3 regions of the Pseudoxanthomonas sp. P4_B2 genome follow, and region 1 is predicted to be linked to each of the others. Evidence: riboswitches for the same ligand, from Rfam matches in the RefSeq annotation. Region 1 holds a riboswitch; each other region holds the start of a gene.
What was found. A riboswitch is a leader RNA that binds a small molecule or an ion and turns the genes downstream of it on or off. The one in region 1 is predicted to bind cobalamin.
Positions count from the first base shown of each region.

Region 2: another riboswitch for cobalamin. It lies ahead of metE (5-methyltetrahydropteroyltriglutamate--homocysteine S-methyltransferase); the one in region 1 lies ahead of btuB (TonB-dependent vitamin B12 receptor).
Region 3: another riboswitch for cobalamin. It lies ahead of AC1DTQ_RS06270 (ribonucleoside-diphosphate reductase subunit alpha); the one in region 1 lies ahead of btuB (TonB-dependent vitamin B12 receptor).

Region 1 covers NZ_JBFUHQ010000002.1:932,521-937,181, forward strand. Annotated here, with positions in the region: gene gph (phosphoglycolate phosphatase) at 1-574, shown strand, start outside; gene btuB (TonB-dependent vitamin B12 receptor) at 815-2,719, opposite strand; cobalamin riboswitch at 2,850-3,093, opposite strand; gene AC1DTQ_RS08670 (TfoX/Sxy family protein) at 3,142-3,555, opposite strand; gene AC1DTQ_RS08675 (GAF domain-containing protein) at 3,552-4,037, opposite strand; gene bioD (dethiobiotin synthase) at 4,179-4,661, shown strand, end outside.
Region 2 covers NZ_JBFUHQ010000002.1:398,303-402,963, forward strand. Annotated here, with positions in the region: gene metE (5-methyltetrahydropteroyltriglutamate--homocysteine S-methyltransferase) at 1-1,576, opposite strand, end outside; cobalamin riboswitch at 1,790-2,030, opposite strand; gene AC1DTQ_RS06290 (serine hydrolase domain-containing protein) at 2,086-3,387, shown strand; gene purU (formyltetrahydrofolate deformylase) at 3,425-4,276, shown strand; gene AC1DTQ_RS06300 (glutathione S-transferase family protein) at 4,435-4,661, shown strand, end outside.
Region 3 covers NZ_JBFUHQ010000002.1:391,869-396,529, reverse strand. Annotated here, with positions in the region: gene AC1DTQ_RS06280 (ribonucleotide-diphosphate reductase subunit beta) at 1-55, opposite strand, end outside; gene AC1DTQ_RS06275 (hypothetical protein) at 67-288, opposite strand; gene AC1DTQ_RS06270 (ribonucleoside-diphosphate reductase subunit alpha) at 298-2,730, opposite strand; cobalamin riboswitch at 2,884-3,105, opposite strand; gene zapE (cell division protein ZapE) at 3,267-4,376, opposite strand; gene AC1DTQ_RS06260 (alpha/beta hydrolase) at 4,373-4,661, opposite strand, start outside.

The DNA of each region.
Region 1 (4,661 bases):
GGCGGTCAACCGCACGCTGGCGGACTGGTCGTTACCGCGTGTCGAGGAATCGGTCATCCGCGGCTGGATAGGCGACGGCGCGCGCGCGTTGGTGACCAGCGCATTCGAACATGCGGGCAAGCGCATCGATCTGGACGAAGTGATGCCGGCCTTCATGGTCCACTACGCCGAGTGCCTGTTGCTTTACCCCACGGTCTATCCCGGCGTGGTCGACACTTTGGAGGCGCTGCGCGTGGAAGGCATCGCGGTGGCGGTCTGCACCAACAAGCCCGAGCGCTTCGTGCGCCCGCTGCTGGATGCCCTGGATCTAGGCCAATATTTCGAATGCATCGTCGGCGGCGATTCGCTGCCAGAGCGTAAGCCCAGCGCAGTGCCGTTGTTGCATGTGGTCGATCATTTCGGCCTGCACGTCTCGCAATGCCTGATGGTGGGCGATTCGGCCACCGACGTGGAGACGGCGGTAGCGGCGAACATGCCGATGGCGCTGGTAACCTACGGGTACTTGCGCGGCTTCGATCCGCATTCGGTGCCAGGTGTCAGAGTCATCGATGACATGCGCGAATTGCTGAAGTAGGACTTCGCTGTGCCGAGAATGGAGGCACGTGCTTTGCCGCGTGTCCAAACGGCGCGATAAGAGCAAATCCTCCCCAACCCTCCTTTTTCAAAGGAGGGAGCTGTTCATGGCGCGTGGCGAGTCCGAGGCCGTTTTTTTGTCCCTCCTCACGACGCTTTTCCTCCCCCTTTGAAAAAGACGGATTGAGGGGGATTTGCTTTTGCTCTTACCAGCCAGACGCTGCAAACGCTCAGTCTTAGCTCAGCGCGCCGGCCGGTAGCGCAGGCTCAGCCCGTATTCGCGGCCGGGTTGGTTGTACCAGGCGATGGTCTCGTAGTCCCGGTCGAACACGTTGGTCGCACGCGCCTGCAGCGTCCAATCCGCATTCACCGCGTATTCCAACCGCAGATCGACGGTCCCGTATCCGGCCACACGCACAGTGTTGGCCGCGTCGTCGTAGCGTGCGCTGGCCCCATTGAGCGTGGTGCCGAAACGGAAAGCGCCGAAGCTGCGGTCCAGGTCGATACGGCCGGTACGCGGAGCACGGCGCGGCAGCAGGTTGTCGTAGTTGGGGTTGTCGGTGCCTTCGGCGGTCAGGTGTGCACGCGCACGCGGATCGGCATAGCTGAGCTGCGTCGACAGGTCCCAGCCGGCGAACGTGGTGGCGAAGGTCAGTTCCGCGCCACGGATGCGCGCCTCATCGATCTGCACCAGGTTGAAGAAGCTGTCGTAGCCGGTCAGCGCATCGATGCGCGTCTGGAACAGGTTGAACGTCCAGTTCCAGTTCTCGGCGTATTGCCCGATACCAACGTTGAAGCTCTTCGACTCTTCCGGCTCCAGATCCGGGTTACCGCCGAACGGGAAGTAAAGGTCGTTGAAAGTAGGCGCCTTGAAGCCGGTGCCGTAGCTGGCGTTGAGCCTGAAGTCGTTGCTCAGCGACATGCCCCAGCCGACGCTGCCGGTGGTGTGGTTGCCGAACTGTTCGTTGTCGTCGTTGCGCACGCTGGCTTGCAGCTGGTGAGCGCCGAAGCGGCCTTGGTATTCGACGAATACGCCGGTGTTGTCGCGTTCGGTCACCAGGAACTCGGTGGTGCTGGTCACTTCGTCCCGTTGCCAGTCGCCGCCGGCAGTCAACAGCTGTCCGTCGGCGAACGCGAAATCCGCCTGCAGCGAGGCCGTGTCGCGCTGCGTGTCGAATGTGTTGACATAGCTGCGGATGCCCGCGTCACGGAAGTAGGCATCGGACTTGTCCGCGGTGCGTCCTGCCTGCGCGGTGAGTTTGAAGCGCTCGCCCGGCGTCCAGGTCAGCTTGCTGCCGAGCACGCGCTGCGTGGTTTCGGTTTCGTTGCCGCCGAAGACGCTGCCGTCGTATTCGTTGTCGGCATCGGCGTTCAGGAAGTGGCCCTCGACGGTCACCTCATCGGTGAACTCGATGCCGCCGCGCAGCGACACGGAGACATTGCGGTAGCCATCCTTGTCGGGTTCGTCGGTGAAGCAACCCTGGAAGACGGGAAAGCCCGCGCCACGGCAGGCATTGATGCCGTCGGTTTCTTGGTACGCGCCTTCGGCGCTGATCCAGCCGCGCTCGCCGCGATTGCTGAAACCGGCGCTGGCCTCGCGCAGATTGTGGCTGCCCGCGCCGAGGCGGAAATGCGGTTCGAAACCCATGCCGCCCTTGCGGGTGAAGATCTGGATCACGCCGCCGATGGCTTCCGAGCCGTACAGGCTGGAGCGCGGGCCGCGGATGATTTCGATGCGTTCGATCTGGTCGACGGGCAGGTCCTGGAAAGACGCCAGACCGGCGGTCGCCGAACCGATGCGGATGCCATCGACCAGCACCAGCACATGGTCGGATTCGGCGCCGCGCAGGAAGATCGAGGTCAGCTTGCCCGCCCCGCCCTGGTTGGTGATGTTCAGGCCCGCGCGGCCTTTCAGCAGTTCCGGCAACGAGCGCGCTTGGGTGCGTTCGATCTCTTCGCGATCGATCACTTGCGCAGGCACCAGGCTGTCTTCGATGGCCACATCGGTGCGGGTGCCGGTGACCACGATTTCGTCGAGGTCGGTGGCGTCGGCGGCGATCTCCGCATGGGCTATCGAGGGAAGGGCTAGCGCGATGGCGAAAGCGAGGGCGTGGAGCGAGGGGAAAACGGAAAGACGGTGCTGCATGGCGAACTTCTCCACCGCGCACGACCCGTACGCGGAATGGTCTGATGGAGTCGCAAGCGGAGGGATTTGCCAGTTAAGGCGCGCGCGAAGGCCCGCAGCACGGACCGCCGCCGCAATGCCCGCCGCATCGCAACCAGTGAACTCCAGGGCCGGTCTCCGGGCTTGCGAGTTGAAGAGGCACTCGTGCGAGTGCGGCTTCGGCCGCGGCGCCTTCCCGCACTCGCGTGCAGTGGCTGATGCTCTGGCTGGCTCGCTTACCGTTGCGGGGGCAGCGCCGGACTTGTCGTTCGCGACCTGGGTCGGAATGACTCACCGGCTTCCCGTTTCAACCCGTTGGCGCGTGCCGCAGGGTCACCTTGAAGCGCGCGAAGTGTACGCGATGCGGGACGGGCGGGCATAGCGGCGCGTCTGGTGCGACCGATTCAGTCTTCGCGTTCGGCGCCGTCGTCGCTGTGCGAATCGAACAGATCGAACGCTGGCGACGCCTGGTGATCCTGCTGTTCGTGATCCTGTTGCTCGTGGTGCGTAGTGGTGACCGGCGAAGCGGCAGGACGCCCGCGCGGTGCGGGAAGCAGCGCGGCGGCCGCTTCGTATTCGGCCACCAGTATCTGCCGGCGCGCTTCAGGCACTTCCTGCCAATGGCAGTCGGCCAGTGCGCCTTCCAGCGCATACAGCAGGTTGAGGCTGGGGCGGAAACCGGCGCGCTTGACCCGCATAAAGGCATCGACCGGACCAGCGGCGGCGATGTCTTCCTGGGTCCGCAAGCCCACCTGGCGCAACCAGGCGGCGGATTTGGGGCCGATGTTGCGCATCTTGATCGGCGGCGCGGCGGTCATTTCAGGGCGTCCAGGAAGGCTTGGGCAATGGCTTCCAGGCCCTGTTGGTCTTCCTCGTCGAAGCGATTGACGCGCGGGCTGTCCAGGTCGAACACGCCGACCAGTTTGCCGTCGTGCACCAGCGGCACCACCAATTCGGAGCGCGAGGCCGCATCGCAGGCGATATGGCCGGGGAAAGCTTCCACATCGGCGACGCGCTGGGTCTGGCGGGTACGCGCGGCGGCGCCGCAGACCCCTTTGTCCAGCGCGATGCGGACGCAGGCGGGCAAGCCCTGGAAGGGCCCCACCACCAGCTCGGCGCCGTCGTAGAAATAGAAGCCGACCCAATTGAGATCGGGCAGGGCGTGGTAGACGAGAGCGGCCAGGTTCGCGGCGTTGGCCACGCGGTCGGGCTCGCCCTGGATCAATGCGCGCGCCTGAGCGACGAGCTGCGCATACTGTTCCGGCTTACTGCCGGACAGGGTCTGGGTGGCGAAGGACATGGCCGGATTCTATCCCTTTCATGATGACGGCGTTCCGTGCAGCCATGGTGTGGCTACGCCTGGTGATTAGGCGCACATGCGTAACCTAAATCATGCAAAAGTAAACGGGATTCGACGCGAGCAACGGCCACGATTTCCCAGATGAAGCATTTCTACGTCACCGGAACCGACACCGGCATAGGCAAGACCATCGCGTCTACCGCGTTGCTGCACACCTTGCGATCGAGCGGGCTGCGTGCGGTCGGCATGAAGCCGGTGGCCAGCGGTTGCGTGTGGACAGATACCGGCTGGCACAACGAGGATGCATTGGCGTTGCTGGAAGCCAGCGATCCGCGCCCGGACTACGCCGACCTCAATCCCTATGCGTTGCCTTCGCCGCTGGCGCCGGAAATCGCCGCGCGCGAGGCCGGGGTGGAAATCGAATTGGGGAAGATCGTTTCCGCATTCGAACGCTTGCAAGCCCTGGCCGATGCAGTGGTGGTGGAGGGTGTCGGAGGTTGGTCGGCGCCGTTGTCTGCCACGCTGGATCAGGTCGACGTGGCGCGCAGCTTACGCCTGCCGGTGGTGATGGTGGTGGGCATGCGCCTTGGCTGTCTCAATCATGCGCGACTGACGGCGCGTGCG
Region 2 (4,661 bases), 530 kb from region 1:
TCGGCGGCTTCACGCAGCGCGATCCATAGCTCTGCACCCAGCCGAGCTTGGTGAAGGCGAAACCCTCTAGCTGTTCGCCGAAATACTCGACCATGTCGTTGCGTTCGAATTCGCCATGCACCAGTACGTCGATGCCGATGCCTTCCTGGAAGCGCACGCATTTTTCGGTTTCCGCGGCTAGGAACGCGTCGTAATCGGCATCGGAAAGCGTGCCGGACTTGTTCTTGGCACGCGCCTCCCGCACTTCCAGCGTCTGCGGGAACGAGCCAATAGTGGTGGTGGGATAAGCCGGCAGCTTCAGGGCCGTCTGTTGTAGCGAACGTCGCGCCTGATAGCCGGAGCTGCGCTGCGCGGAGGCTTCGGTCAAGGCGGCCAAGCGCGCGGCCACTTCCGGCTTGTGCACCCGGGAAGACTGCCGCCTGGATTCCAGCCGGTCGCGCGCGACGCTCAACGCCGCCTCCGCTTCCGGTCGACCTTGCAGCGCATCGGCGAGAGTCTTGAGTTCCTCGATCTTTTGGCGTGCGAACGATAGCCACGAATGCAGATCGCCAGGCAACGATTTCTCGCTGGTCAGATCGACAGGCACGTGCAGCAGCGAACATGAGGGCGCGAGCCATAGATTGTCCGCGCCGACATGGCCTCTGGCGTATTTGGCTAGGATCAGCGCGTTGTCCAGATTGCTGCGCCAGACGTTACGGCCGTCGACCAGACCCAGGGAAAGCACGCGTTGCTTGGGCAAGGCTTTCAACACCGCATCCAGCTGTTCCTTGCCCCGCACTAGGTCCACATGCAGGCCTTCGACGGGCAAGGAGGTCGCTAGGGCGAGGTTATCGTTGAGCGCGCCGAAGTAAGTGGCCAACAGCAATTTGGGACGCGGTACGTTCTCAAGTGCGGCATAGGCGGCGCGATAGGCCGCATGGTCGTCGGCGTCCTGGTCCAGCACCAGGCAGGGCTCATCGATCTGCACCCACTCGGCGCCGGCGTCTTTCAGCTGGCCGAGGAGTTCCGCATACACCGGCAGCAAGCGGTCGAGCAGATCCAGACGGTCGCTTCCGTCCACTGCCTTCGACAGCAACAGAAAACTGACCGGTCCCAACAATACGGGCCGCGCGTCGAAGCCCAACGCCTTCGCTTCCAGGAATTCGGCCACGGGCTTGTCGCCGCGCAACCGGAACTGCTGGTTGCGATGCAGTTCCGGCACGAGGTAGTGGTAGTTGGTGTCGAACCATTTGGTCATTTCCAGCGCGTGCAGGTCTACGCCGTCCTTCTGCAGGCCGCGCGCGAGCGCGAAATAGCCGGCCAGCGGATCGCGGTCGGCCAGATCCCTGTAGCGGTCGGGGATGGCGTCGAACAGGAACGCGGTATCCAGCACGTGGTCGTACAGCGAGAAGTCGTTGCTGGGCACCACGTCGGCGCCGGCCTCCTTCTGCAGCTGCCAGTGGCGCTGGCGGAGATCGCGCGCGGTGTCTTGCAGCTGGACGGTGGAGACCTCGCCGCGCCAGCAGGCTTCTAATGCGCGCTTGAGTTCGCGTTTGGCGCCGATGCGTGGGAAGCCCAGATTGGTAACAGTTGTCATGTTGCGTGTCCTCATGCGGTTTCGGATGAGGAACGAAGGAGCCGCGGGCGATCCGCACCGCAATGCGGCCGGTCTCGCCACGCCAACGACCTTCGCCCCCGCGGGCGAACCGGACTTCGATTGAAGAAAGGCAAGAGGACACGTCCGGGACGATGCCGCGGACGTAAGCTCCGGCCACTCCCCCTCGGAAGTTCCAGGTCATGCGAAGAGCGTTCTTGCTCTCCGGCCAAGGCAGGTCTTCGGGCTCATGGACGGGCGCACGGATGCGAGTGCGCTGGCCTACTTCCCGCCGCTTCCCGGCCCGTCAGGACCAGTGCTATGGCGAGGTTCGTTTCCAAATACCGCTGCGGGGCAGCGCCGGAATTGGACTCTTGCGGAGTTCGTACCGGCTTCCCTTTTAATTCCATCGCTATATCCGTATAAAGCGATGGAAACCTTGGCAAGCGCAAAGTACGCCGTCGGCAACGAGGCGTCAAGCCATGCCATCCAGGAGTCGGGGAGCGACCTTGATGCTTCGCTTGGAAACCTATCCAATGCCGGTGATGCCAGTCAGCCCGCCTCCTCACTCGCCAGCTCGCCGCCATTTCATGGCGTTGGGCGCCCTGTCGGGCATTGCGGCCCTGGCGCCGATCAGCGCCATTGCGGCCGCATGCAGGACGCAATCCGGCACGTGGATTCCTTCTGATGACTTCCTTGCCGAGCTGCCGCGGATCATGGAAGCGTTCGCCGTACCCGGTGTCGGCATTGCCGTGGTCGAAGAGGGCGAAGTTGCATGGAGCCGTCCATTCGGCGTGACCCATGCGCTCATACGTACGCCCGTGGATGCGCGCACGGTGTTCGAGGATGCCTCGCTCAGCAAACCGGTATTCGCCTATCTGGTGCTGCAGTTGGTGGACCAGGGCCTGATCGATCTCGATCGCCCGCTGGTGCGGTACCGGCGTCCGGATTACCTAGCCGACCATCCCTGGATCGAGTTGATCACCACGCGCGACGTGTTGCGTCATTCCACCGGTCTGCCGAACTGGCGCAAGTCGCCAGCGATGGAAAAACTGGTGCCGATGGTCAAGCCGGGGACGCGCATCGATTATTCGGGCGAGGCGATATTCTGGCTGCAGCTCGCGGTGGAAACGATCACCGGCCAAAGCCTGGACGATTCGATGCAGACGCATCTGTTCGGCCCGGCCGGCATGAAGGACAGCGGCTACACCTGGAATACGGACTTGGCCGCTCGCTCGGTCTACGGCCATCGCAGACACGACCAGCCCGGAACGGGCATGCCGCCGCAGATGTTCCGTGAGCAATGGAGCATCGCCCAGCAAGTCGCCGAGCGTTGGGGAAAACCGCTTTCCTCCTGGAAATACGACGATGCCGCTCGCGCCTTGCCGGAGGTGATGGCGCTGGCGCCGACTGGGCTAGTGACCTGGCCGGGCGACATCCTGGCCAACTCGGCGGCCAGTCTGCGCACCACGGTGCAGGACTACGCGACCTTCCTGACCTTGATGATGACGCGTCGGCGGCGCGCGAGCTGGGAAATCAGCGAGACCACGCGGCAGGCGATGCTCACCCCCCAGATCAAGATTCCCGGACGATGGACGGAGAAAGGGCTGGGCTGGAACATGGAGGCCACCCGCGACGGGCCGGTGTTCTACCACTCCGGCAGCAACGGCGACATCTTCAAGAACTTCGCGGTCGGCGATGCGCAACGAGGGCGCGGCATCGTGGTGCTGACCAACGGCGGCAGCGGTTCCTTCGTTCACCAGCGTGTCGTGCGCGCGGCGACTGGATACGACTTGCTGTCCTACGACCTCTAGCCTGCGTCGGCAGGGGCCGACAGGCTAGTATTCATGCATGCGCCCCGACTACATCCTCACTCTGTCCTGCCCCGACCGCACCGGCATCGTCTATCGCGTCACCGGTCTGTTGTACGAACTCGGCTGCAATATCCAGGACGCACAGCAGTTCGGCGACGAAGAGACCCGGCGTTTCTTCCTGCGCGTGCATTTCGATCTGCCGGAGGCGACCGATGCGGAACTGCTGCGGGAGAATTTTCGCTCGCTGGCCGAGAGTTTTGGCATGGTCTGGCAGATCCACGACGCGCGCCGACGTGCGCGGCTACTGGTGCTGGTCAGCCGCCAGGGACACTGCCTCAACGATCTGCTGTTCCGTGCGCATAGCCGACAGCTGGCGGTGGATATCGCGGGCATCGTCTCCAATCACGAGGATTTCGCCGCGCTAGCTGCGTCCTACGGGATTCCTTTCCACTACCTGCCGGTGACTGCGGCAACGAAGACCGCCCAGGAGCAACGGATCGCCGGTCTGGTGGAGGACGAAGATATCGATCTGGTGGTGCTGGCGCGCTACATGCAGATCCTGTCTCCGGAGCTGTGCGATGCACTGGCCGGACGCGCTATCAACATCCATCACAGCTTTCTGCCCAGCTTCAAGGGTGCCAAGCCCTACCATCAGGCGCACCAGCGAGGGGTCAAGATCATCGGTGCTACCGCGCACTACGTGACCCGCGATCTCGATGAAGGCCCGATCATCGAACAGGATGTGGCGCGTGTGGATCATGCGATGACGCCCAAGGAATTGGTGCGGGTAGGCAGCGATACCGAGTCGCAGGTGCTGGCGCGCGCGGTGCGCCGGCATGTGGAGCACCGGATCCTGTTGAATGGACACCGGACGGTGGTGTTTCGATGAAGCGAATTAATAAGGAGCGTCGTCATCCCAGCGAAAGCTGGGATCCATTTTGACTTTGGCTTTGGCTGTTCACGCCAAGCAAAGAGCAGAATCAAGATGGATCCCAGCTTTCGCTGGGATGACGGACGGGATTTTCGTTATTAGGAGTGGATGCCGACATGCCTGCCAACTACCACATCATCGGCAATTACATCTCGCCCTACGTGCGCAAGGTACTTGTGTGCATGGAATTGAAAGGCCTGGACTACAGCATCGACCCGATCGCGCCGTTCGTGGGCAACGAGCGTTTCAGCGAGTTGAGCCCATTGCGCCGTATCCCGGTGCTGATCGACGGCGCCCGCGTCATCAACGATTCTTCGGTGATCTGCCAGTACCTGGACGAACT
Region 3 (4,661 bases), 540 kb from region 1:
GCAGGGTCAGTTCGAAGCCGGGGTCGAGCAGGAGTTGCTGCGGGTGGGTGGACATGTGTTTTCCGGTTAGCGGACGTAGGCGTCGGCGACGTGTTGGGAGATATAGGTGCTGAGTCCGCGGCCGGCCTGGGCCAGCTGCTTCATTTTTTCCACGTGCGCCTTTCCGGCGCTGGCGTGGCTGTAAACGTAAATGCGATCGGAGCCGGAAAACTTCACCCGTATTGAAGTCGGTGTGGTGGCATAAGCCACCACCCCCGAGTCTCCCGCCAGATTCAGATAGCGCTGCATCGCCGCAGCTTACTGGCAGGCCTCGCAGCTCTCCGGATTCTCCAGCGAACAGCTCACCGCTTCCACGGGCGTGTAGGCGGGCTTCGGCGCCTCGACGGCGGCGTTGCCGACCGTTGTCTTGGCGATCTTCGTCGCCGGCCGCGAACGCAGGTAGTAAGTGGTCTTGATGCCTTTCTTCCACGCGTACATGTACATGGACGACATCGCGCCGATGTTCGGGCTTTCCATGAACAGGTTGAGCGAAGCGGACTGGTCGATGAAAGCGCCGCGGTCGGCGGCCATGTCGATCAGCGAACGCATCGGCACTTCCCAGGTGGTGCGGTAGATGTCGCGCAAGGCTTGCGGAATGCGGGCGATGCTCTGGATAGAACCTTCGGCCTGCTTGATCTCGTCGCGCACTTCCGGCGTCCACATGCCCAGCTTCTTCAGTTCGTTGACCAGGTAGCGGTTGACCTGCAGGAAGTCGCCCGACAGCGTCTCGCGCTTGAACAGGTTGCTGGTCTGCGGCTCCACGCATTCGTAGCAGCCGGCAATGGAAGCGATGGTCGCGGTCGGGGCGATGGCGATCAACAGCGAATTGCGCAGGCCACTCTGCTTGATGCGCTCGCGTAACGCTTCCCAGCGTTCCATATGCTCGGGCGCCACGTTCCAAGCTTCGAACTGGAACTCGCCGGCCGCCGCGCGCGTGTCCGTGAACGAAGGATGGCGACCGCGTTCTTCGGCAAGCTCCACCGAAGTCTCCAGTGCGTGGTAGTAGATCGTCTCTGCGATCTTCGCCGACAGTTTGCGTGCTTCTTCGCTGTCGAACGGCAGGCGCAGTTTGAAGAACACATCCTGCAGGCCCATCACACCCAGCCCGACCGGGCGCCAGCGCAGGTTGCCGCGGCGCGCGGTTTCGATGGGATAGAAGTTCAGGTCGATCACGCGGTCCAGCTGGCGTACGGCCAGGCGCACGGTCTCGGCCAGTTTGTCGAAATCGAAGAGTGCGTCCTCGTCCAAGTGATGGCTGAGGTTGATCGAACCCAGATTGCACACCGCCGTTTCTTCGGCGGAAGTGACTTCCAGGATTTCAGTACACAGGTTGGACAGATGAATGACGTTGCCGGTCTTGGCGGTCTGGTTGCTGGCGCGATTGCACTTGTCCTTGAAGGTCATCCAGCCGTTGCCGGTCTGGGCCAGGGTGCGCATCATCCGGCCGTACAGTTCGCGCGCCTTGATCGACTTCATCGCCTTGCCCTGCAGCTCGGCCTGTTCGTAGGCGCGCTCGAAATCGGCACCGAACAAGTCGGTGAATTCCGGCACCACGCGCGGGTCGAACAGCGACCACTCGGCGTCGGCTTCCACGCGTTTCATGAAAAGGTCGGGGATCCAGTTGGCAAGATTTAGATTATGCGTGCGCCGCGCCTCGTCGCCGGTGTTGTCGCGCAGTTCCAGGAATTCCTCCACGTCCGCATGCCACGGCTCCAGATAGACACAAGCCGCGCCCTTGCGCTTGCCGCCCTGGTTGACCGCCGCGACCGAGGAGTCCAGGGTCTTCAACCACGGCACGATGCCGTTGGAATGGCCGTTGGTGGACTTGATCAGCGAACCGCGCGAACGCACGCGGGTGAAGCTGACGCCGATGCCGCCGCTGAACTTGGAGAGCTGAGCGATGTCGCCGTACTTCTGGTAGATGGATTCCAGCGAATCCAGCGGCGAGTCCAGCAAGAAGCAGCTGGACAGCTGCTCGTGGGTGGTGCCGGCGTTGAACAGCGTCGGCGAGCTCGGCAGGTAGTCCAGGTTGCCCATCCGGCGGTACAGCGCCAGCGCTTCGGGCACGTCTTCGCTCAACGCGCAAGCGATGCGCAGGAAGAACTGCTGCGGCGTCTCGATCACCTTGCGCGTGTGCGGGTGGCGCAGTAGGTAGCGGTCGTACAACGTGCGCAAGCCGAAGTAATCGAAACGCAGGTCCAGCGATGCATCCAGCGCGTCGTTCAACTTGCGTGCGTTGGTCTGCACGAATCCGAGCAGGCGGTCGTTGATCAGGCCGACTTCGTGGCCGCGCAGGATGGACTGCGAGAACGCATGGATTTCCTGGCCGGTGACTTCCTTGGCGATGTAGTTGGCCAACAGCCGCGCGCCGAGACGACCGTACTCGGGCTCCTCCGCGGTGAGCAACGCGGCGGTGCGGATGGAAAGCTCATCCAACTCGCGCGTGGTCGCGCCGTTGTACAAGCCGGAAATGGTGCGCGTAGCCACGCGCATCGGATCGATCGCGTGCAGGCCTTCGCAGTTGCGCTGCACCGCGCGTACGATCTTGTTGAGGTCCACCGGCTCCTGGCCGCCGTTGCGCTTGGTCACGCTCATCGCGGTGGCGGTGGGCGGTGGAGTCAGCAAAAAGGAAGTGTTGTCGGCCGCTTCGGCGAGCGCCTGTTCGTTCTGTGTCACGGGTGTATCTCCCATCATGATGCACGCAGCGGCCTGTCCCTCGCAGGCAACGCGGGCCTTGTGCATCGCAGGATGGGAGCGCGGTGTCGCAGGCCTCGCGACGAATCGCGATGCGTGGCGTCACCAGCCTTCTCCCCCCGGAGATTTCATGGCCGGCACCGCGCGGTGTGCTTCGCGCGGCTGTCGGCAGGTCTTCGGACTCGTGGACGTGGAAGGCCTGGCCTTCCTCCTAGCCCGTCGCTTCCCGGGACAGCATCCCAGTGCATTTGACGAGTTCGTTTCCACCTACCGCTGCGGGGCAGTGCCGGGATGGGCTCTCGCAAGAGCCGCACCGGCTTCCCTTTTCATCCGATGACATGAGCCGTCGGAACCGACAACCACAACATAGTGTGGTTTCAATGATGCGTCAACGCTATATGTGGAATAACTTTATGCCGAAGACGCGCAATAACGAGGTCCAGCGAGCGCGTTTTTCAGGTTTCACGCCAGCAGGCTGCAAGCAACGGCGCGTGGAACATGTGATCGATGCACTCGCATCGATGCTGGGCGGCTCAGGCCTTGTGCTGCGTCGCCAGGTACTCCGCGCTCTGCATCTCGATCAGCCGCGAGGCGGTGCGTTCGAACGCCCCCTGCAAACGCGCTCCCGAGTACAGCGCGGTCGGCAAGGTCGCGGCGGTGCACACCAGGTTGACGTGACGGTCGTACAGCTCGTCGATCAGGTTGAGGAAGCGGCGCGCGGCGTCTTCGTTGCTGCGGTCGAAGGCGGGAATGCCGCCCAGCAGCACGGTGTTGAATTCGCGCGCGACCTCGATGTAGTCGCTGGTGCCGCGCGGGCCTTCACACAATGCGGCGAAGTCGAACCAGACGATGCTCTTGCCGCGACCGCGCACCGGGATCTTGCGCGATTCGATTTCGATGTTGCCGCGCTTCTCCGCCAGGCCACTCAGTTCGTGCCAGCGTTCGCCCAGCCATGCATCCGATTGCGCATCCAGCGGCGTGCGGTATACGGGCGAACGGGTCAACGCACGCAAGCGGTAGTCTTCCTCGCCTTCGGCGTGCAGCGCCATGCAGTATTTCTGCAACAGGGCGATGGCGGGCAGGAAGCTTTCGCGCTGCAGACCGTCCTTGTACAGGTTCTCCGGCGCGGTATTGGAAGTGGTCACCAGGGTCACCCCCTCGGCGAACATGCGTTCCAGCAGACGGCCGAGCAACATCGCATCACCGATGTCGGTGACGAAGAACTCGTCCAGCACCAGCACGCGCAGTTCGTCGCGCCATTCCTCCACGATCTTGGCCAGCGGATCGCTCTGGCCGGCGTGTTCGCGCAGGCGTTCGTGTACGCCACGCATGAAGCGATGGAAGTGGGTGCGGTATTTCTGTTGGATCGGCAGGCCGTCGTAGAACAGATCCACCAGAAAAGTCTTGCCGCGACCTACGCCGCCCCACAGGTAGAGGCCGCGCACCGGCTCGGGCTTTTTCCAGAACGAGAGTTTCCCGCGCCAGCCTGCGTCCGTGGCCTCCAGCAGTTGGTCTTGGATGCGGTCGAGTTCGCGTAGCGCGGCGTGTTGCGCGGGATCGTCCTGCCAATCGCCGCGCGCCGCTCCCTGAGCGTAGGTTTGCGAAGGCGTCGGCGCGCCGCGCGCTGCTTCGACAGCACTCACGCAACCGGCAGCCAGTGCTTCACGCCGTGCTGCAGGGCACCGCGCAGATCGATCAGCTTGCGATGGAAGAAGTGGCTGGTGTCCGGCATGCGCACCAGATCGGGCTTGCGCTTCAGCGTATCGATCCAGTCGTAGACGGCCTGCGGATCGACGATCTCGTCGTTCTCGCCCTGAATGACCAGCCAGGGGCAGACCGGCGTCACGATCTTGTCGAAGTCCCAGCGTCCGGCCGGCGGAGCGATGGAGATCAGCGCATCGGGCAACACCGTGTCGTTGGCGCGCAAG